4 regions of the Rhizobium sp. ZX09 genome follow, and region 1 is predicted to be linked to each of the others. Evidence: predicted binding sites of a transcription regulator. Region 1 holds the regulator's gene; each other region holds the start of a gene.
The links. Region 1 encodes LexA, which represses DNA repair genes until DNA is damaged. Its sites were predicted from a motif close to TGTTCNNNNTGTGTTCNG; they were not measured.

Region 1 (4,926 bases):
CCCGTCTCCGGGTCGTACTCCCGACCGGTGAACGGAACGGTTGTGGCACTGTTTCGACTGCCGTTTCAGGCTGACCATAGCTGTCGTAGCTATATTCGTTCACAACTGATCCGGCATCGTCCGTCGCAGCCCGAACCGAGCCGAAATGGCCGGCATGGACGTAATAAGAAGATGCCGACGGAGCATTCGCGCCGGTCGCGGTTGCCGTGGAAGACGGAACCCCACCCGCTCCGGCAGCCAGTGTGATGCCGGCAAGATCGTCTACGCTATCGGTATGACTGTATCGACGCGGTTCGCTTGCAACACCTGCGCCATCAACGTCAGCTTCGGCCGCAACATGTTAGCCGTCATACAGGAAGCTCCTGAATGATGTTTCCGTTCCGCTCGCATCCTGTCGTCGCTCCCACACCCGACGACCCAGCGCATCGTAACGATAGCTCACCGTCAACTCAACTGTCGCCCCGGTTGAGGCCGAGCCCTATCGGCTTACCAGAACAAGCTCGTCGTAAGCGGAATAGCCATAACGCCAGCTCAATTCGCTCGCCTTGACGGTTTTGCGGATCAGGTTGCCGTTGACGTCATATTCGAACTCGTGCAGCAAACAAGTCAAACAACACCAGACAAACTTTCGACTATTTTAGAATAGTATTTCAATTCTTTTTTATGCGAGAGAAAATATCCGAAATGACTGTCAAGGGGGAACTGATGTCCAGGGTGAAAGTCGACGAATAATGTCCGCAAATCGATCCATCGTTCGAACAACAGAATTGTGCCAGCGTCTTTTCGCATGAATATCTCATTGAATATTTCCATTGCATGCAAAAGAAGTAGTGGATCGCGCCGCCGACGTAAAAATTCCATCAAGTTCGTCAATTTCGACATTTCATATTCAACTGCAGAAGGAAACGCATCTTTAAGCTGAGAGAACAACACTAGAAAATCTGCTGAGCTACAAATTCTCTCATCGACCAAAATTTTTTCGATTTCGCTAGAAATATAAATCTCTAGTTTTCCCATTCTTTGGTTCATATTCGAAATGTCCAATATTGGTATGAGCGCATCTTGCGTTCGACAGGAACAGCCCCTGGCCAAATATATCCAGACTTGCTCACAGTATACGCTTCTGCTTTTCCCCGATACAGTCCCTTTTTGGTCCGCAAGCGATTTCATCATGCATTATTTCATTTGGGCGGCACACGGATCATCCCAAGATGGAGGGAGACCAGGTGATTTATCATCCGGCGGGATCGATCGCGCCAAAACACCACAACCACTTCCCCAACAATCTGCATATCCAGTTGCATCGCTGTGTTCAGCGCATCGGCAAGGGTGTGGATAGCATGCGTTGTGTAGCAATCGTACCACCCACCAGTGCAACTGGCACAGCGAGTGTACTCGCATATTGTCCTGCTGCCGCCATTCCACTCGGATCAGTCCAGTTAGCAGGCGAATTCCAGACATAGCGATAGATGTTAAGGTCACCGGCTTCGAACCAGATCGGATATTCCTGCAGGAAGCGGCCGGTCGAGGGATCGTAGGCGCGTGAACGATAGTGGGATAGGCCCGTCTCCTGATCGTATTCTCGGCCAGCGAAGACAGACAAAAGAAGCTGGGGTTCCAATAAGCTTCCTAATCACGACATCGCAGAGCATTCAATCGTAAGAAGGACCTCAATATATTCCTAGTAATCAGCCACTTAGCTGCTGCGCGAGAACGACGCATTACGGAGGTTTGTCGATACAGCGATTGCCCCCCATTTTTGGGCAAAAACCCAATAGAAACGAACAAATCTTGCGGCTTATCTACCGGGGTTCTTGGGGTGCGATTCCCGTTTTGTTTTCTCGCCCCAAGTTCACGAAATTTTAGGGGATTGCGGAACACATATGGAACATATAGTGTTCGTTCTGTATTTGTTTCGCGACTTCAACGACGATTCTCAAGGGTGTTTTCCTCATGCTCACGCGCAAACAGCAGGAATTGCTTCTCTTCATTCATGAAAGAATGAAAGAGTCCGGCGTGCCGCCCTCCTTCGATGAAATGAAGGACGCACTCGATCTTGCCTCCAAATCCGGCATCCACCGGCTGATCACTGCCCTGGAAGAGCGCGGGTTCATTCGCCGGCTACCTAACAGGGCGCGAGCGCTTGAAGTGATCAAGCTGCCGGAGGCCTATGTGCCCGGCTCGAGGCCGCAACGGGGCTTCTCGCCGAGCGTTATTGAAGGCAGTCTCGGCAAGCCCAAGATGCCCGAGCCCGCCCCTGCTCCCAAGGCGCCTGCGAACGATATAGCAGGCGCGGCAACCGTGCCCGTCATGGGCCGGATCGCTGCCGGTGTGCCGATCTCAGCCATTCAGAACAATACGCATGACGTGGCGGTTCCGGTGGACATGCTTGGCTCGGGTGAACATTACGCGCTTGAGGTCAAGGGCGACTCGATGATTGAGGCCGGCATCTTCGATGGCGATACCGTCATCATTCGCAACGGCAACACCGCCAATCCCGGCGATATCATCGTGGCGCTGGTGGATGACGAGGAAGCGACGCTGAAGCGCTTCCGTCGCAAAGGTGCCTCGATCGCACTTGAAGCCGCAAACCCTGCCTATGAGACCCGCATTTTCGGACCTGATCGGGTTAAAATCCAGGGCAAGCTGGTAGGGCTGATCCGCCGGTATCATTGATGCTGCTGCCGGTCCGGATAAGGCCGGAGCGGTCGATGAGCGATAAACCATGCCTTCAAGATGAACGGCGCGTCATTCCACTCGAGTGATGCGCCTTTTCTTTTTAATGGCGGCGAAGGCGGCTTTGCCAGAGGACGTCGGCAGGGATGGCGCCCCACCCATCAATTGGCGTTATGGGAGCGATGGATTCTTTGCGATATTCCGGGCCGGGCCGCTGGTATAAAAACCCGCTTCACAGTCAGGAGACCCGCAATGTACGATCTTTATATCGCCAACAAGAATTACTCCTCCTGGTCGCTGAGGCCATGGGTCCTGATGCGCACGCTCGGTATCGCCTTCGAGGAGAAACTCGTCCCGTTTGGTGAAGGCGTGTCATTCTCCACCTTTTCCCCAACTGGCAAGGTGCCTTGCCTCGTCGATGATGGCGTGACGATTTGGGAGTCACTCTCGATCGCCGAATATCTTGCCGAACGTCATCAAGGGGTATGGGCAAGCGACAAGCATGCGAGAGCCTGGTCGCGGTCGGCAGCAAGCGAAATGCATGCGGGATTTTCGTCCCTTCGCAATCTCTACCCCATGTCCGTTGGCGTTCGTGTCAGACCGAACGTCAGCGATGCCGGGCTTGCGGCGGATATAAAGCGTGTCGATGCGGTGTGGAGCGAGGGCCTGTCGAATTTCGGCGGTCCCTATCTCGCCGGTCAGAAGTTCACGGCGGTGGATGCCTTCTACTGCCCTGTGGCATTCCGTTTCCAGACGTATGGCGCAGACCTTTCTCCTGCGGCAAAAGCCTATTTTGAGCGACTGCTCGCTCTGCCGTCCATGCGCGAATGGTATGAGGCGGGACTGAAGGAGACCTGGCGTGACGCGGCACATGAAGAGGAGATCGCCGGAATTGGCGAATTGACGATGGATCTACGCGCAAAGGCCTGACGATCCTCGCTGGTGGCGATCATTGCGACGCCGCCAGCAGACGGGTGATCGTTTCAGGCAATTCCCGGTCGAAACGTCCGGTTTTCCAGTCATAATATCGATGTTCACTCCACGGGCGGTTTGCGCCCGCGGTCGACGCCCGTAGCCGACCGACAACGCCGGGCTGATCGCTCCTCGCGAAGTCTATCTCCACGGAACCGATGCGCCGCAATATGTCGCGGTTGAGGAGTAACGCGCCCGAGCGACACTGTGCAAACGACGTTCTGCGGGAAACAATGACGATGTCGGCAATGTCACATGCTTTTCCGGCGAGGCGGCCGTCTTCCAGTACGATGATCCATTCGCCGCTTTCCGCACGCGCCACGCACCAGCGACCTGACTTGCATGTAAAAATTCCAGGCGCTGCATCCTTCAACGCAGCCGCCATGTCTCGTCCCACAGCCTTTATTTCGTCCCGCGTGAGCTTTGATTTCCTGGTGAGTGCGATGCCGGACGCGGTTGGAACGTCTTTTCTGAGGATAACGGGCGCGAGCGGTTTCTCCGGAAGCAGCAGCGCCCTCTGCCACTGGTCATAGATGAAGCCATGCGGCCGGGTTTTTGTGGCGTAAACCTTGTTCTCGTCCAGAAGCGCGACCAGAGAACCGTCTTCATGAACGAGGAGATCGGGCAGATCGCGCTGAGATGTCGCTGCCGAGAGGCCGAAGGCAAGCAGCAAAGGCGGAATGCCCAAAAGCGCAAGGCGGCTGCGCAGCAGGGTCAGCAGCAGGAAGCCAGCCGAGGCGATGCCGATGAACCAGCCATGCGGACGTCCGGTCGCAGCGCTGCCACCCCAGGAGGCGACTTCGTCCGCGACCTCTATGACCAGCGCCATGCCATGGCCCATGACCTTCAGGAATGGCGCGTCGAGCCCGAACGGCATCAGCAGCATGGCAATCAGACCGAAGGGCATGACGATCAGCGACATGAGCGGCGTGGCGGCGAGATTGGCAAAAAGTCCATAGGTGGTGACACGCTGGAAATGTTCGGCAGAATAGATTGCTGTCGAAAGCCCACCGATCAGCGACGTTGTGATAACGCCGCCGATCACGGCACCTGCCGTTTGCGCTACCGTCACCCAAGCCGGTTTTCGCCCCCTAAAAAGACGCTCGCGGTCAATGCGCCATCGGCTCCAGGCCGCATAGGCAGAAACAAGCGCGATCGTTGCGGCAAAAGACATCTGAAAGCTTGGCCCCATCACTTCGGACGGGGACAGCGCCAGTATCACGAGGGCGGAGAGCGCAACATTTCTCAGGCTGAGCGAGGGCTGATCGAAGAGCACCG
Region 2 (4,926 bases), 1.1 Mb from region 1:
CACCAATGATGAGGCTTTCGAAACCGCACGTCTGGCGGCGAGGCTGGAAGGCGTGCCTGTTGGCATCTCCTCGGGTGCGGCGCTGGCGGCGGCAATCAAGGTCGGTGCGCGTGAGGAAAATGCCGGCAAGAACATTGTCATCATCATTCCCTCCTTCGCGGAACGTTATCTTTCGACAGCACTTTTCGAAGGGCTTGGGCTCTAGCCCCTTCTCGGCACCCGGTTGCGGAAGAGCGAATATTTGACGTGCCGCCGGTTTGCCGGCGGCCTTTCTGTTTCAAGGCCCCCTCATGCGGCCCATCACCTACCGAACTGTCCAAACAGCATTTTACCCGTCATTCCCGGAACCACCTGATTGACCGGCAGGCATAAGCGTCCTTCCCAGACAAAGTGCCCGTAGCTGGTTTTACGCCGCGGCGGTTAGCCTTTCGCCGGCGATACGATAGGACACTGCTTCGGCAATATGGATACGCCCAACCTTTTGCCTGCCATCCAGATCCGCCAGGGTGCGGGCCACCTTAAGAATGCGATGGTAACCGCGCGCGGAAAACTTCATGCGCTCCGCCGCATCACGCAGCAATTGCAGCCCGGACTGGTCCGGTTCGGCGTATTTTTCGATCATTGCTGTCGTGCAGCGGGCGTTGGTACGGATGGCAGGGAAGCCCGCTGCCGCATAACGTTCCTGCTGGGCAAGGCGCGCTTGGGCGACGCGCGCCGCGACCACGGCGCTCGGTTCGGCCGTCACGGGCCGCATGAGATCGGCGGCGGAAACGGCGGGAACGTCGATACGGATGTCGATGCGATCGAGCAGCGGGCCGGAAATGCGAGCCTGATAGTCTGCCACACAACGTGGGCCTCTGGCACAGGTAAAACCCGGCTCTCCCGCCATACCGCAACGGCAGGGATTCATTGCCGCGACAAGCTGGATTTGCGCGGGATAGCTGACACGGTGATTGGCCCGCGCAATAATGCATTCGCCGGTTTCGAGCGGCTGACGCAGTGCATCCAGCACCTGCGGCGAAAATTCCGGGAACTCATCCAGAAAAAGAACGCCATGGTGAGCAAGCGAAGCCTCGCCCGGTTTGGCCCGCAGCCCGCCGCCGATCAGGGCCGCCATGGTGGCGGAATGATGCGGCGTGCGGAAGGGCCTGCGATCCGAAAGCTTGCCACCCGACAATTGGCCGGCAATGGAATGGACCATGGACACTTCCAGCAGTTCTGCCGCCTCCAGCGGCGGCAGGATCGAAGGCAAGCGGGCGGCGAGCATGGATTTTCCCGAGCCGGGCGGGCCGACCATCAGCAGATTATGGCCGCCGGCGGCTGCCACCTCCAGCGCCCGCCGGGCGCTCTCCTGCCCCTTTATGTCAGCTAAATCAGGCAGATTGACCGGATTGGCGCGAATGGCGGGCGTCGGGCGCGAGAGGATCTGCGTGCCACGAAAGTGATTAGCGAGCGCAATCAGGCTGCGCGGGGCGAGAATATCGATCCCGGCTCCGGCCCATGCCGCCTCCGGGCCGCTGTCAGCCGGGCAAATCAGTCCCTTGCCAAGCGCATTGGCCCCGATCGCTGCCGGAAGCGCGCCCGCAACCAAGCCGATAGTACCATCGAGATTGAGTTCGCCAAGGACCACGTAACGCCCCAGCGCGTCGGCCGGTATGGCTCCCAGGGCGGCCATGAGGCCAAGGGCAATGGGAAGATCGAAATGCGATCCTTCCTTCGGCAGATCGGCAGGGGCAAGATTGACCGTGACCTTCTTTGCCGGCAGCGCCAAGCCTGAGGCATGTAATGCCGCCTGCACGCGCTCCCGGCTTTCGGCGACGGCTTTATCCGGCAGACCGACAATCTGGATGCCGACCCTTCCCGGTGCGACCATGACCTGCACCTCGACAGGCACACCCTCTATGCCCTGAAATGCCACCGTATTGACCCGTGCCACCATGGCCTGCCCCCGCAAACCGCCGCGCTTTCAGAGCCTTATGCCCCATCCACGACCATTGCCAAGCAACGTGCCACAGCTCAAAGAATAAAACAAGAACATCCAGCGAACAATTTATCGCATCCGCTGTATTTTAGTTGTATCGAGTTGTATAGCCGGAACAAACCGAGAGCGATTTATGTCTTATCAAAAATCCTGAGCTTCGCGCTTTTTCTCGATGGCGTCCCACAGCAGGCTCGCCACATCGGCGCCGCCGAATTTCCGCACCTCTCGAATGCCGGTCGGCGAGGTGACGTTGATTTCGGTGAGGTAATCGCCAATGACATCAATTCCAACGAACAGGAAACCACGCTCGCGCAGGGCGGGGCCGATACGGCGGCAGATTTCCTTTTCGCGCGCGGTCAGTTCCGTAGGCTCAGGGCGGCCGCCAGCGTGCATGTTGGAACGGGCATCGTTTTCCGCTGGAACGCGGTTGATCGCACCCACCGGCTCTCCATCCACCAGCAGGATGCGTTTATCGCCCTTGCGGACGTCGGGCAGATATTCCTGAGCAATGTAAGGTTCGCGGAACATCTGACCGAACATTTCCAGCAGCGAGGAGAAATTGCGGTCGTCCCGCGCTGAATGGAAGACGCCCGCACCGCCATTGCCATAAAGCGGCTTGAGAATGATATCGCCCATTTCGTTACGGAAGCGCGCGATTTCCGCGACATCCTTCGTGATCAGCGTCTTCGGCATGAGATCCGCGAATTCAGTGACGAAGATCTTCTCCGGCGAATTGCGCACCCAGGCGGGATCATTGACCACCAGGGTCTTCGGATGAATGCGCTCCAGCAGATGGGTGGAGGTAATATAGGCCATGTCGAATGGTGGATCCTGACGCAGATGGATGACATCCATCGTGGAAAGATCAACGCGCTCCGGTTCGGAAAGCGAGAAATGGTCACCCTTGATGTCGCGCAGTTCCATCTGCTCGACGGTCGCGTAAATCTTGCCGTCGCGCATGGAAAGGCGGTCGGGCGTGTAATGGAACAGCCGATATCCGCGCGCCTGCGCTTCAAGGCTCATGGCGAAGGTGGAATCACCGCCGATGTTGATGCCGGAGACATGATCCATCTGGATCGCGACGTTCTTGATCTTCGCCATGCGCATGTTCCTCTCGCAGCATACGGACGCCTGCGATCCGCCATGCCGTGTCTCATCTTTCAAGCGTTCCGGCAGGACCGGAAGAGACCCGGAAATGCTTCAGAAAACTTGAAAGATGTAGGGCAGCGACCATTCAAACGCAACTGCTGCGAGCCGTGGTTTCTGTGAGTTTTATTGAACCTTCATAATTCCCACGGCGAAGGCACACCCGCGCCCGCCAACGGCATGGGCGACAGCTCAGGCTGCCAGCTTGTAGGAGCGACCGGCGAACAGCTTGTTCTTGACGCGATAGGCAAATGCCAGCGCCGTGGGGAACGGACGACGCATGAAGGCAACCTTGCGCACATAATGATCAACACGCCAGGTGGCCCATGTTCCGGCCCTGAAATAAGCGACGTCACCGACCCGCAGGATGCTGACCGAGCCGTCCTCGGCCGTCACATGCACCTCGCCTTCCAAAATATAGACGGTCTCATCCCAACCGAAGAACCAGCGGAATTCGCCTGCAGTGCAATCCCACATGGCAGTGCTTGAGGCACGGTCGCCGCTTCGGGAATGATCCGCAGCACGTGCCTGCGGGTTGCCGGCAATGATCCATTCAGCATTGATGGGCGCCGGCTGAAGCCGCAGATCGGTGCAGGATGCGCTGACCACCGCGTCGTCTTTTTTCCGACGCAGATAGGCCGGCAATATCGGCACCGTACGGATAGCCATGGTTGCGGCCGCCGCGAACATCATTTTGAACGACATATGAGAAAACCCCCGTGAAATATTGGAGGCCTTTTATCATCGGGATCGTAACAAACCAGTTTTGACAATCGGCGCAATTTTAGTCATCGCGCCGATTTCAGGTGACGCACTCAGGCCGTCGCCAGTTGAGCGTCCTGCGCCACCGTCTGTTCCGCTCTGCTGGCGATACGCTTGCCAGTTTCGCTGGCGAAGAAGTGCAGTTTTTCCGGAGCAATCGTCACCGAAAGCGCGGACGGAACCTCGACGTCAGGCGGAAAGGCCACGGTCAGGCTCTGATCGCCGATCATGCCGTGTATAAGGCGTTGCGAACCCAGCTCCTCAATATAATCCACGCGAAGTGCGAAACCCTGGGCGTCAGCAGCAGCGAGACGAAAATCTTCCGCCCGCATTCCAACAGTCACCGGGCCGGACGTGGGGGCGAAGCCATTGAGCGCAAACAGCGACGGCCCGATGGCAAGGCTATCGCCGTGCAATTCGGCGCTGAGAAGATTCATGGCCGGAGAGCCGATGAAACTTGCGACGAAGGTTGAGGCAGGCGTGTGATAGACATCCAGCGGCGCACCGATCTGCTCGATACGGCCGCCATTCAGTACGACGAGACGGTCGGCCAGCGTCATGGCTTCCAACTGGTCATGGGTAACGTAGATCGATGTCGTGCCGAGACGTTTTTGCAGCCGCTTGATTTCGCCGCGCATGGAAACACGCAACTTGGCATCGAGATTGGACAGGGGTTCGTCGAACAGGAAGGCAGCAGGCTTGCGAACGATCGCACGCCCCATGGCGACGCGCTGACGCTGACCACCGGAAAGGGCGCGTGGCTTGCGGTCCAGATAGGGTTCGAGTTGCAGCATACGCGCCGCTTCAGCCACACGGGCGTCAATTTCCGCCTTGGGTGTCCTGCGGTTCTTCAGCCCGTACTCCAGGTTCTCGCGTACCGACATATGCGGGTAAAGCGCGTAGTTCTGGAAGACCATGGCGATATCGCGGTCGGCCGGATCGGTCTGGTTGACCACCCGGTCGCCGATCTTCACCGTGCCTTCTGAAATATCCTCAAGCCCGGCGACCATACGCAAAAGCGTGGACTTGCCGCAGCC
Region 3 (4,926 bases), 660 kb from region 1:
TGACCATCATACGAAATGCCCTCGTTCCTGAACTTGCCGTCAGCGACTGGCAGAAAAGCCGCGCATTTTATTGCGACCTGATCGGTTTTCATGTGGTCTATGAGCGCCCCGAAGAGGGCTTTACCTATCTGGCGCTGGGGGATGCCCAGCTGATGATCGACCAGATTGGCGCGACGCGGACATTCGTGACTGATAATGCCGTGCTCGAATTTCCGTTTGGCCGCGGCATGAACCTGCAGCTTGCCGTCCCCTCGCTGCAACCCATTCTTTCCCGGCTGGAGCGATCCTCCATCGACCTCGTCATGCCGCTGGAAGAAAAATGGTACAGGCGCGGCACGGTCGAAGTGGGCAACCGGCAGTTCATCGTCGCCGATCCGGATGGTTACCTGATCCGTCCGTTCGAGAGCCTTGGCGAACGCCCTTTCCGGTTCGGTTGAGCCATGCTGCCTTTTCTCCCGCGGGCCGTGGTTTTCGACATGGACGGATTGCTGATCGAGAGCGAGCGGCTCTATCGCGATTCATTTCTGGCGGCTTCGGAAGAAGGCGGCCACGGCATGAGGGTGGAGACCTATCAGAAGGTCTGCGGCAGCCCGTGGGACTTCATCACCGGCACCATTTTTGCTGATTATGGCGCGGATTTTCCCATCGACAGTTTCCGAGACGCCTGGCTCCGGCATCTTGGCGTGATGATGGCTGGTGGCGTGGCGTTGAAGCCGGGCGTCACCGAGATCCTCGACCTTCTCGACAGCCTCGATATCCGCCGCGCCATCGCCACCTCGTCGCGGCACGATTCGGTGACGCGCCATCTTGGGCCCCACGATCTTCTCAAACGCTTCGACACAATTGTCGCGCGCGGCGACTATACGGAGCCGAAACCGGCGCCCATGCCCTATCTGACAGCCGCGCGACGACTGTCCCTTGATCCCGGGCGCTGTCTTGCCCTGGAGGATTCATACTCGGGTGTACGCTCGGCGACATCGGCGGGCATGATGACGATCATGGTGCCCGACGTTGCGCCGCCGACCGAGGAAATGCGGGAGAAATGCGTGGCCGTCGCCAGCGACCTGCATATGGTGGCCGACCTTCTGCAAAAAGCGCAGGCCTGAGTAGAATGAAAATCGGGCTGGGGGCGCGAAACGGCGTCATACGTGCTTCGCGATTTGGCGTCATGATGAAACACGTGTCGGGCTGGGGCGCCGCTACTGGGCAAATGCCTCTGCCGGCGTATCCATAACCGGGGTAATCATGACGCCTGTCGCCGCGTCACTCATAACGCTGATACTGCTGGTTCTGTCCCTGTTCCAGATTGCGCTCGCCGCCGGCGCCCCTTTCGGCGGCCTCGCCTGGGGCGGCGTGCACACGGTATTGCCGGGACGGCAAAGGATAGCCAGCGCAGCGACACCGCTCATTTATGCGCTTTTCGTTTCCTTCCCACTGCAAAAGGCGGGTTGGGCCGACATCTGGCCGTCTGGCTGGGTTGAACCTGGAATCTGGATCATCGCCTGTTACATGGCGGTGAGCATCGGATTGAACGCAATGTCGAAAAGCCGCCCGGAGCAGCTGGTCATGGCACCTGTAGCTGCCGCTCTTGCGATCCTGTTCTTTGTCATCGCGTTCTCCTAGCGGATCGCGGAGGCGCGACGCAGCAGGATCGAATGGTCCTCGGCGGAGCGTCAGGCCCCCGGCTTGAAGCGCCACTTGCGTTCTATCGCATTTTCGAGATCGAGACCGTTGCGATGCGCCAGCAGCAGTACGTGGCCGAGCAGATCGGCGGTTTCGTCAGCCAGATCACGCTTCATCTCCTCTTCGCTTCTGCCGCTGCTGCGCCCCCGCCCTGTCAGCCGGTTCCAGGCCTGCGTAACCTCGCCCACCTCCTCCTGAAGCTTCAGCATGAACCAGTCGGGATCACGGGCGATCCCGTTTTCATCGGCATATTTCTGCGAGGCAGCCTCGAACTGGCGTATCATGGACAGAAGCATTTGTTCATCCTTTGTTCGTTATATCCAACTCTAATCACGATTCTCCGGCAGCGTCGATTCGAAAGCGCTTATGGACGGCGGATGGAGCGTCTGCCGGGCCACCCTTGGCCCGGCGCTGTTTGATTTGCTGCTTAAACAGGCAGGCGCCAATGGCGCGGCCTGACGCCCTTAGGGGTACATTCGGACCTTGGACCAGGCACCGTCTGGCGTGTCGCGGCGGAATTCGATGCGGTCATGCAGGCGGAACTTGCGGTCATGCCAGAATTCGATGCTGACGGGGCGAATGCGAAAACCGGACCAATGGGACGGGCGCGGAATATCGCCGATCGCATATTTGGCGGTATATTCAGCCACCGCCTTTTCCAGCGCGAAACGGCCTTCCAGCGGCCGTGACTGCTTGGAGGCCCAGGCGCCGATGCGGCTGCCGCGCGGCCGGGAGGCGTAATAGGCATCCGCCTCCTCGTCGCTCACGATCTCCACCTCGCCGCGCAGGCGCACCTGACGTCGCAGGCTCTTCCAGTGGAAACACATGGCCGCTTTTTTCTGGCCGAGGATCTCCCGGCCCTTCTGGCTTTCGAAATTCGTGTAGAACACGAAGCCTCGGTCATCGACGCCTTTCAGCAGCACCATGCGCACATTCGGCAGGCCATTTTCGTCCACGGTGGCGAGTGCCACCGCGTTCGGATCGTTGATCTCGGAAGCCGTCGCATCCTTCAGCCATTCGGCAAAAAGCGTGAAAGGTTCATTTTCTTCCGTGAAGTCACTGGATGTTAACCCCGTTTCCGACATATTGACTAAAATGCTCCCGAGCTGATTTGGACCCCAGAGATGATCTCTGGTGAAAGATGGTGACCGTCATAGCAAAGTCGAACAGTCGAACAAAGAGCCTCCTTTCGTCGGTAGCGGAAGTTTCCGCCGTCGTGTCGATGCTTGCGGTGCTGAGCGGATGCGTCAGCCTCGATCTGTTCGGCGGCGACAAGGTTGACCGCTCGCTTTCCACCGCCTCCGTGCCGAACCAGCAGAATGGCAGCGCCCAGACCGACGATGTGACCATTCGCAATGCGGTGACATCGGCCGATCTCGCCAAACTTGCCGACCAGCCGCTGCCCTGGGCGAACGCCGCCACCGGCAGCGCCGGCGTCGTGACCGCCATTCACGAAGACAAATCAAGCGGTTTCGTCTGCCGCGATTTCAAGACAACGCGCCACTCCTTCGAAGGGGTGGCAGCTTATTCCGGACAGGCCTGCCTGTCGGAAACCGGCGAATGGTTGATGACCCGCTTCGAGCAGAAATAATCTGTTTACCCTTCCATGGGGAATAGGCGCGGCCCCGGTGCGTCGAACCTGCTCCGTAAAGGAGTGATTAGCAACTTATTGCAACAGTCGACGTTGATTAAACCGAGGGCGTGCAGGCGAATGATCGCGGGCACCCCTTTTCGGAGGGGTTAGCTTCAGGATTGCGCCATGACGGGCGGCAGGCGCCTGAGCCAACGTAACTGGTGTTTCGCATGCGCGATCCATATTCGATCCTCGGCGTAAAACGTGACGCCCGCCACGAGGAAATCAAGGCCGCCTGGCGCACGAAGGCGAAAACCGTTCATCCGGACGCCAATCGCGACGATCCCGATGCCTCGGCGCGATTCGCCGAGATCGGACAGGCCTACGACCTTCTGAAAGACCCGAAAAAGCGCGATCTCTACGATCAGGCCCGCAAGGCTGCAGAAAAAAAGCAGCGCGATCAGACCATCATGCAGCAGCGGGAGGCCGCGCGCGAGGCGGCTGAACGCGCCAGGGCGGCCGAAAAGCTGATGGAAGAACTGGCCCGGGCGGACGCCCGCAACCGGACGCAGACCGGCCAGAAAACCGACGCCAGGACGGAAAGTGCCGAAGACATCGTCAAGCGGATTTTCGGCGCGGAGGCACAGAACGATCCCAAGGTACAGCAGGCGGCGGAAGCGGCAAAGGCTGCCGCAAGCGCCGTAAGAGGCGATGCGCCTGCCGCCGGCGAGACCGCCCAGTCCGGCGCTGGCGATGACAGGGCCGCGCCCGTCTCGCTTGCCGCCAATCTCTTCAGCGCTCTCGTACGCCGGTTCCGCACGCCGCAACCAGCTCCCGAAAAGGCGCCCGATATCACGGCGGAGGCCATCGTCACGGTCGCCGATCTGCTGGAGCAAAAGTGGATTACCGTATCGCTTGCCGATGAACGAGAGGTTCGCTTCCAGCTGGAAGCCGGCATGACCGACGGACATGTGGTGCGGCTGAAGGGACAGGGGCTGAAGCTTCCGAACATGGCCCGCGGCGATCTCGCCGTGACATTGCTGACCGCACGCGAGGATGCGTTTTCCCTTCGTGGCTTCGATATCCACACAACGTTGCCGATCTCGCTCAGCGATGCGGTTCTGGGCTGCGAAGCAAAGGTCAAGACGCCGCTTGGCGAGGAAAGCATCACCATTCCAGCCTGGTCAGGCTCGGACCGCGCGCTCAGGATTGCCGGCAAGGGCCTTGCCGACGGCAATGGCGGCTCCGGCGATCTCGTCATCGAACTGCGCATCGTCCTGCACGAGAAGCCCGATGAGAAGGTGACCGACCTGATGCGCCACATGCGCGAAGGCCTTTATTTGTGAAAGTTTTGCGAATAGCCGGGACAACGCACCCTTTGTTACGTTCCCTAACAGTTGATGATCCTTGGCAATCTTGAACAGGATTGCAGCCTATGCCATAGGCAGGACCGATCAAAAGTACTAGGGAGCATAAAATGGCTCAGGCATCCGGCCTCATGGCTGGCAAACGCGGCCTCATCATGGGTGTCGCCAATAATCGTTCCATCGCTTGGGGCATCGCCAAGGCCTGCGCCGACGCGGGTGCGGAAGTGGCTCTCACCTGGCAGGGCGATGCGCTGAAGAAGCGTGTCGAGCCGCTGGCCCAGGAACTCGGCGCCTTCATGGCCG
Region 4 (4,926 bases), 720 kb from region 1:
TTTGGCCACCAGTTCCCCATCGATGGTGCGGGTGCGCGGGCCGCTTTCGCCATAGCCAATACGTTCCACCGCATGGCCGGAGCGCGTGCCCCAGTTGTCGCGGGTGGCATCGCTACGGTTCTGCTGCGCACGCTTCCAGCCCGGGGTGGAATAGGTGTTGGCGAAGGGATCTGCCTTGTCGAAACGCGACTGACCATAGCCGCCACGCCCGCCATAACCGCCGTAATTGCTGTCGGATGCTGCGACATCGACATGGGCGGGCGGCAGTTCATCCAGGAAGCGCGAGGGCAGGGTGGATTGCCACAGCCCGTGAATGCGCCGGTTCGAGACGAACCAGATATGGCAGAGTTTCTTGGCACGCGTAATGCCGACATAGGCAAGACGACGTTCTTCCTCCAGACCGGAGCGGCCGCCTTCATCCAGCGCCCGCTGGTGCGGAAACAGGCCTTCTTCCCAGCCGGGCAGGAAGACGGTGTCGAATTCCAGACCCTTGGCGGAATGCAGCGTCATGATGGAGACGGCATCGAGATTTTCGTTCTGCTCGGCATCCATGACGAGGGCGACATGCTCGAGGAAACCGCGCATGCTTTCAAAGGCTTCCATCGAGCGGATGAGTTCCTTCAGGTTCTCAAGGCGTCCGGGCGCTTCGGCCGTCTTGTCGGCCTGCCACATGGCGGTGTAGCCGCTTTCGTCGAGAATCTGCTCGGCAAGCGTGGTGTGCTCGGTGTTTTCGAGTAGACCCTGCCAGCGGCGGAAATCCTGCACCACATCGAACAGCGCCTTGCGGGCCTTCGGCTTCAGCTCGTCGGTTTCGATGATGTCGGCCGCTGCCGCCAGCATCGGAATGTCGCGGGCACGCGCATAGTCGTGCAGGTTGCGGATCGTCGTATCGCCAAGGCCGCGCTTCGGCGTATTGACGATCCGCTCGAAGGCGAGATCGTCGGCCGGCTGGCAGACGAGGCGAAAATAGGCCATGGCATCGCGGATTTCGAGGCGCTCATAAAAGCGCGGGCCGCCGATGACGCGGTAATTGAGGCCGAGCGTGACAAAACGGTCTTCGAATTCGCGCATCTGGAAGGAGGCGCGGACGAGGATCGCCATGTCGTTCAGCATATTACCTTTGCGCTGAAGCTGCTCGATCTCTTCGCCGACTGCGCGGGCTTCCTCCTCCGAATCCCAGGCAGCATGCACCACGACCTTTTCGTCGTCAGGGCTGCTACGTTCGGTAAACAGCGTCTTGCCGAGGCGTCCCTCATTATGCGCGATGAGGTGGCCGGCCGCGCCGAGAATATGCTCGGTGGAGCGGTAATTGCGTTCGAGCTTGATGACCTTGGCGCCGGGAAAATCCTTGTCGAAGCGCAGGATATTGTCCACTTCCGCGCCGCGCCAGCCATAGATCGACTGGTCGTCGTCACCCACACAGCAGACGTTTTGCGGCTCGCCCTTGGCGCGCTGCGCAAGCAGCCGCAGCCACATATATTGCGCCGTGTTGGTGTCCTGATATTCGTCCACCAGAATGTAACGGAACTTCTGATGATACTCCTTCAGAATATCGGCGTGGCGGCGGAAGATGCTGATCGGGTGCAGCAGCAGATCGCCGAAATCGCAGGCGTTCAGCGTTTTCAGCCGGTTCTGATAGGCGGTATAGAGCTCGCGGCCCTTGCCATTGGCGAAGGCGCGGCTGTCACCCTCCGGAATATCCGGCGGCGTCAGGCCCTTGTTCTTCCAGCCGTCGATCATGCCGGCGAACTGTTTGGCCGGCCAGCGCTTGTCATCGAGACCTTCGGCCTGGATGAGCTGCTTGATCAGCCGCACCACGTCATCCGTATCGAGAATGGTGAAATCCGACTTCAGGCCGACGAGTTCGGCGTGACGACGCAACAGCTTGACGCCGATGGAGTGGAACGTGCCAAGCCAGGGCATGCCCTCCACAGCGCCCCCGACGAGAACGCCGATACGTTCCTTCATCTCGCGTGCGGCCTTGTTGGTGAAGGTCACGGCGAGGATCTGGCTGGGATAGGCCCGGCCCGTTGCGAGAATATGGGCAATGCGGGTTGTCAGAACACGGGTCTTGCCGGTGCCGGCGCCGGCGAGGACGAGAACCGGCCCGTCCAGCGTTTCCACGGCATCGCGCTGTTCCGGGTTGAGGCCGGAAAGATAATCGGGTGCGGCACGCGTTTGATCGCGCGCAGCCATGGCGCGGGCGGCAATGCCAAGCCCGCCGCCGTTTTCCGAAGGGGCATTGTTCGTCGCCCTGCGCGGCGCCACGGGTTCCTCATCGAAGAACGGCATATCGTCAAAACTGTTGCTCATGCGGCCCAATGTAGTGATTCGGGATATAAAGGCCAGAACCGTGTTCTGCTTTTATTCCGGTATCGCTGCTCAAAATGCCTATTCCAAGGCATTATTTCGGGTTCATGCCCTCTGATCGGCATCAAAAGCGGCATCGACAGGCACTTGAAGGGCCACCGCAAGCTGGTTGGTCTTGGCGGCGAGCGCGATAATCCGCATCAGATCGGCATGCTGTTCATTCGTCATGCCCTTGGCTTTCGCGGCCGCCGTATGGGAATGGGCACAATAGGAGCAGCCATTGGTGACGGACACTGCGATGTAAAGCATTTCCTTCACCAGCGGGTCGAGCGCCGAGGGTGTCGCCATCACCGCCTTGACCTCGGCCCATGTCTTTTCCAGAAGATCAGGATCAAAGGTGAGGTAAAGCCACATATTGTTGATGAAGTCCGATTTGCGGGTGGTGCGGATATCATCGAACACCGCTTTCACGCGCGGATCGGCTTCGGGATTTTGTGTTTTCGTGACGGTGCTCATGGCTTCCTCCGGCTCATTTCGTGCTGACAGACTACCGCGCTGAACAATATTTGCGATAATATAGCGTTTATGGTGTGTTCGACGAGAATCCATCACAAATTACAATTACGTAAGAAACGTATTTGTGCGTTGCCTCGTTCTAAACGACGGGGAATACTGCTGATGTCCCGAAGCCTGAGCTTCAGGGGCTTTCTTATGCTGCGATGATCAACCGGAGAACTATATGCGGGTCTGGAAACAGGTGGGTGTCAGTCTGGCCGTGGTGGGGGCAGGTCTCTGTCTCTGGGGCGTCTATTCGCCCGACGCCCGCAATATGCTCGCCAGCATCGGGCTGGTCAAAGCACCCGCTGCTTCGGTCGAAGTCGCCGCAGCCGGCGGATCGGCGGCCGGCGCGCCGACGGGACAGAATGCGGGTGGCGCACGCCGCAACAATAACGCCACACTGGTTGTGACCGCCCCTGTGAAGAAAGGCACGGTCAACGACCGGTTGAACGCCATCGGCAATGGCGAGGCGATCCAGTCCGTCGTCGTCATGCCGCAGGTTTCCGGCACGCTTTCTGAAATTCGTACATCGTCCGGTGCACGCGTCGTGAAGGGGCAGGTGCTGGCGCGGCTCGATGACGAGGAGCAGGTGATCGAACGCGACAAGGCGCAGGTGGCGCTGCGCAGCGCCGTCGAAAAATCCAATTCCTACAAGAATTTGAAGTCCGTTTCCCGCCTCGACGTGCTGGATGCCCAGATTGCCGAAGAAGCCGCCAAGCTTGCGCTGAGCACCGCCGAACTCAATCTCAAGCGGCGTGATATCGTCGCGCCCATCGAAGGCGTGGCCGGTATCGTCGCCGCCAATATCGGTGACAATGTCACGACGCAATCCACCATTGTCAGCATTGACGACCGGTCTGAAATTCTCGTCAATTTCTGGGCTCCCGAGCGTTTTGCGACTGCGATCAAGGTCGGCATGCCGGTGGAGGCCACGTCGATTTCGCGCCCGGGTGAGACTTTTAAGGGGGAGATCGAGGCCGTCGACAACCGTGTCGACGAGGCGAGCCGCACCATCCGCATCCGGGCAAAGTTCGGAAATGAGAAGGATGAGTTGAGGGCGGGCATGTCATTCGGCGTCACCATGCGCTTCGCCGGGGAAACTTATGCCTCGGTTGATCCGCTGGCCGTGCAGTGGGATGCGGAAGGCTCCTATGTCTGGCGTGTGGCTGACAATAAATCCAACAAGGTGCGGGTGCAGATCGTGCAGCGCAACCCGGATGCCGTTCTCGTCAAGGCTGAACTGGCGGAAGGCGAACCTGTCGTGATTGAGGGCCTGCAGCGCGTGCGCGAAGGCGGGGCGGTGCGGGTCGGAAACCAGCCCAAGCCCGAGGAGGTTGCCAGCCAATGACGACCCAGCCGCCTTCCGGTCAGGATTCCAAGCTCGCCTTTACCGCATTGTTCGTGCGTCGGCCAATTCTGGCGGCGGTCCTTAACACGCTGCTGGTCGTTGCCGGCCTCGCGGCTCTGGTCGGCGTCGAAGTGCGCGAACTGCCCGACGTCGACCGGCCGACGATAAGCGTCAGGACCACGTATGAAGGTGCCGCGCCTGAAACGATCGATCAGGAGGTAACGCAGACCATCGAAGGTGCGGTGGCGCGTGTCAGCGGCATCAAATCCATCGCGTCCAACTCACAATTCGGCACCAGCCGCGTGACGATGGAATTCGGCGACAATGTCGACATGGCCGTTGCGGCCAATGATGTGCGCGATGCCATTGGCCGCGTCACCAACCAGTTGCCTGACGATGCTGACGAGCCGCAAATCATCAAGGCGGATTCCGACAGCCAGCCGATCATGCGGCTTGCCGTCACCTCGTCCACGCTCGGTATGGAAGACCTGACAAAGCTGGTGGATGACGAAATCATCGACCGTCTGGCTGCCGTCGATGGTGTGGCCGATGTGGAGCTTTACGGCGACCAGGAAAAGGTCTTTCGCGTCGATCTCAATCAGGCAGCATTGGCGAGCCGCGGTCTGACGGTGACCGATGTTTCCAACGCGCTTGCAAGCGCTGCCCTCGATGTCCCGGCGGGTTCGCTGAAAAGCACGACGCAGGATATC

Region 2: the regulator LexA is predicted to act here: its motif matches at 2,020-2,037, upstream of BTN45_RS14585 (YifB family Mg chelatase-like AAA ATPase).
Region 3: the regulator LexA is predicted to act here: its motif matches at 1,981-1,998, upstream of BTN45_RS01945 (MazG nucleotide pyrophosphohydrolase domain-containing protein).
Region 4: the regulator LexA is predicted to act here: its motif matches at 2,355-2,372, upstream of BTN45_RS09105 (UvrD-helicase domain-containing protein).

The regions. Positions count from the first base shown of each region.
Region 1 is NZ_CP031363.1:1,070,587-1,075,512, reverse strand. It holds gene BTN45_RS26620 (hypothetical protein) at 479-601, opposite strand; gene BTN45_RS05230 (hypothetical protein) at 607-1,029, opposite strand; gene BTN45_RS05225 (RHS repeat-associated core domain-containing protein) at 1,313-1,603, opposite strand; gene lexA (transcriptional repressor LexA) at 1,954-2,676, shown strand; gene BTN45_RS05215 (glutathione S-transferase family protein) at 2,929-3,606, shown strand; gene BTN45_RS05210 (ComEC/Rec2 family competence protein) at 3,626-4,926, opposite strand, start outside.
Region 2 is NZ_CP031363.1:2,979,506-2,984,431, reverse strand. It holds gene cysK (cysteine synthase A) at 1-205, shown strand, start outside; gene BTN45_RS14585 (YifB family Mg chelatase-like AAA ATPase) at 407-1,939, opposite strand; gene gshB (glutathione synthase) at 2,123-3,082, opposite strand; gene BTN45_RS14575 (cupin domain-containing protein) at 3,320-3,832, opposite strand; gene BTN45_RS14570 (sn-glycerol-3-phosphate import ATP-binding protein UgpC) at 3,943-4,926, opposite strand, start outside.
Region 3 is NZ_CP031363.1:405,793-410,718, reverse strand. It holds gene BTN45_RS01960 (VOC family protein) at 1-437, shown strand, start outside; gene BTN45_RS01955 (HAD family phosphatase) at 441-1,106, shown strand; gene BTN45_RS01950 (hypothetical protein) at 1,246-1,623, shown strand; gene BTN45_RS01945 (MazG nucleotide pyrophosphohydrolase domain-containing protein) at 1,674-1,979, opposite strand; gene pdxH (pyridoxamine 5'-phosphate oxidase) at 2,148-2,768, opposite strand; gene BTN45_RS01935 (RT0821/Lpp0805 family surface protein) at 2,825-3,274, shown strand; gene BTN45_RS01930 (DnaJ C-terminal domain-containing protein) at 3,487-4,602, shown strand; gene fabI (enoyl-ACP reductase FabI) at 4,734-4,926, shown strand, end outside.
Region 4 is NZ_CP031363.1:1,793,731-1,798,656, reverse strand. It holds gene BTN45_RS09105 (UvrD-helicase domain-containing protein) at 1-2,313, opposite strand, end outside; gene BTN45_RS09100 (carboxymuconolactone decarboxylase family protein) at 2,416-2,826, opposite strand; gene BTN45_RS09095 (efflux RND transporter periplasmic adaptor subunit) at 3,050-4,216, shown strand; gene BTN45_RS09090 (efflux RND transporter permease subunit) at 4,213-4,926, shown strand, end outside.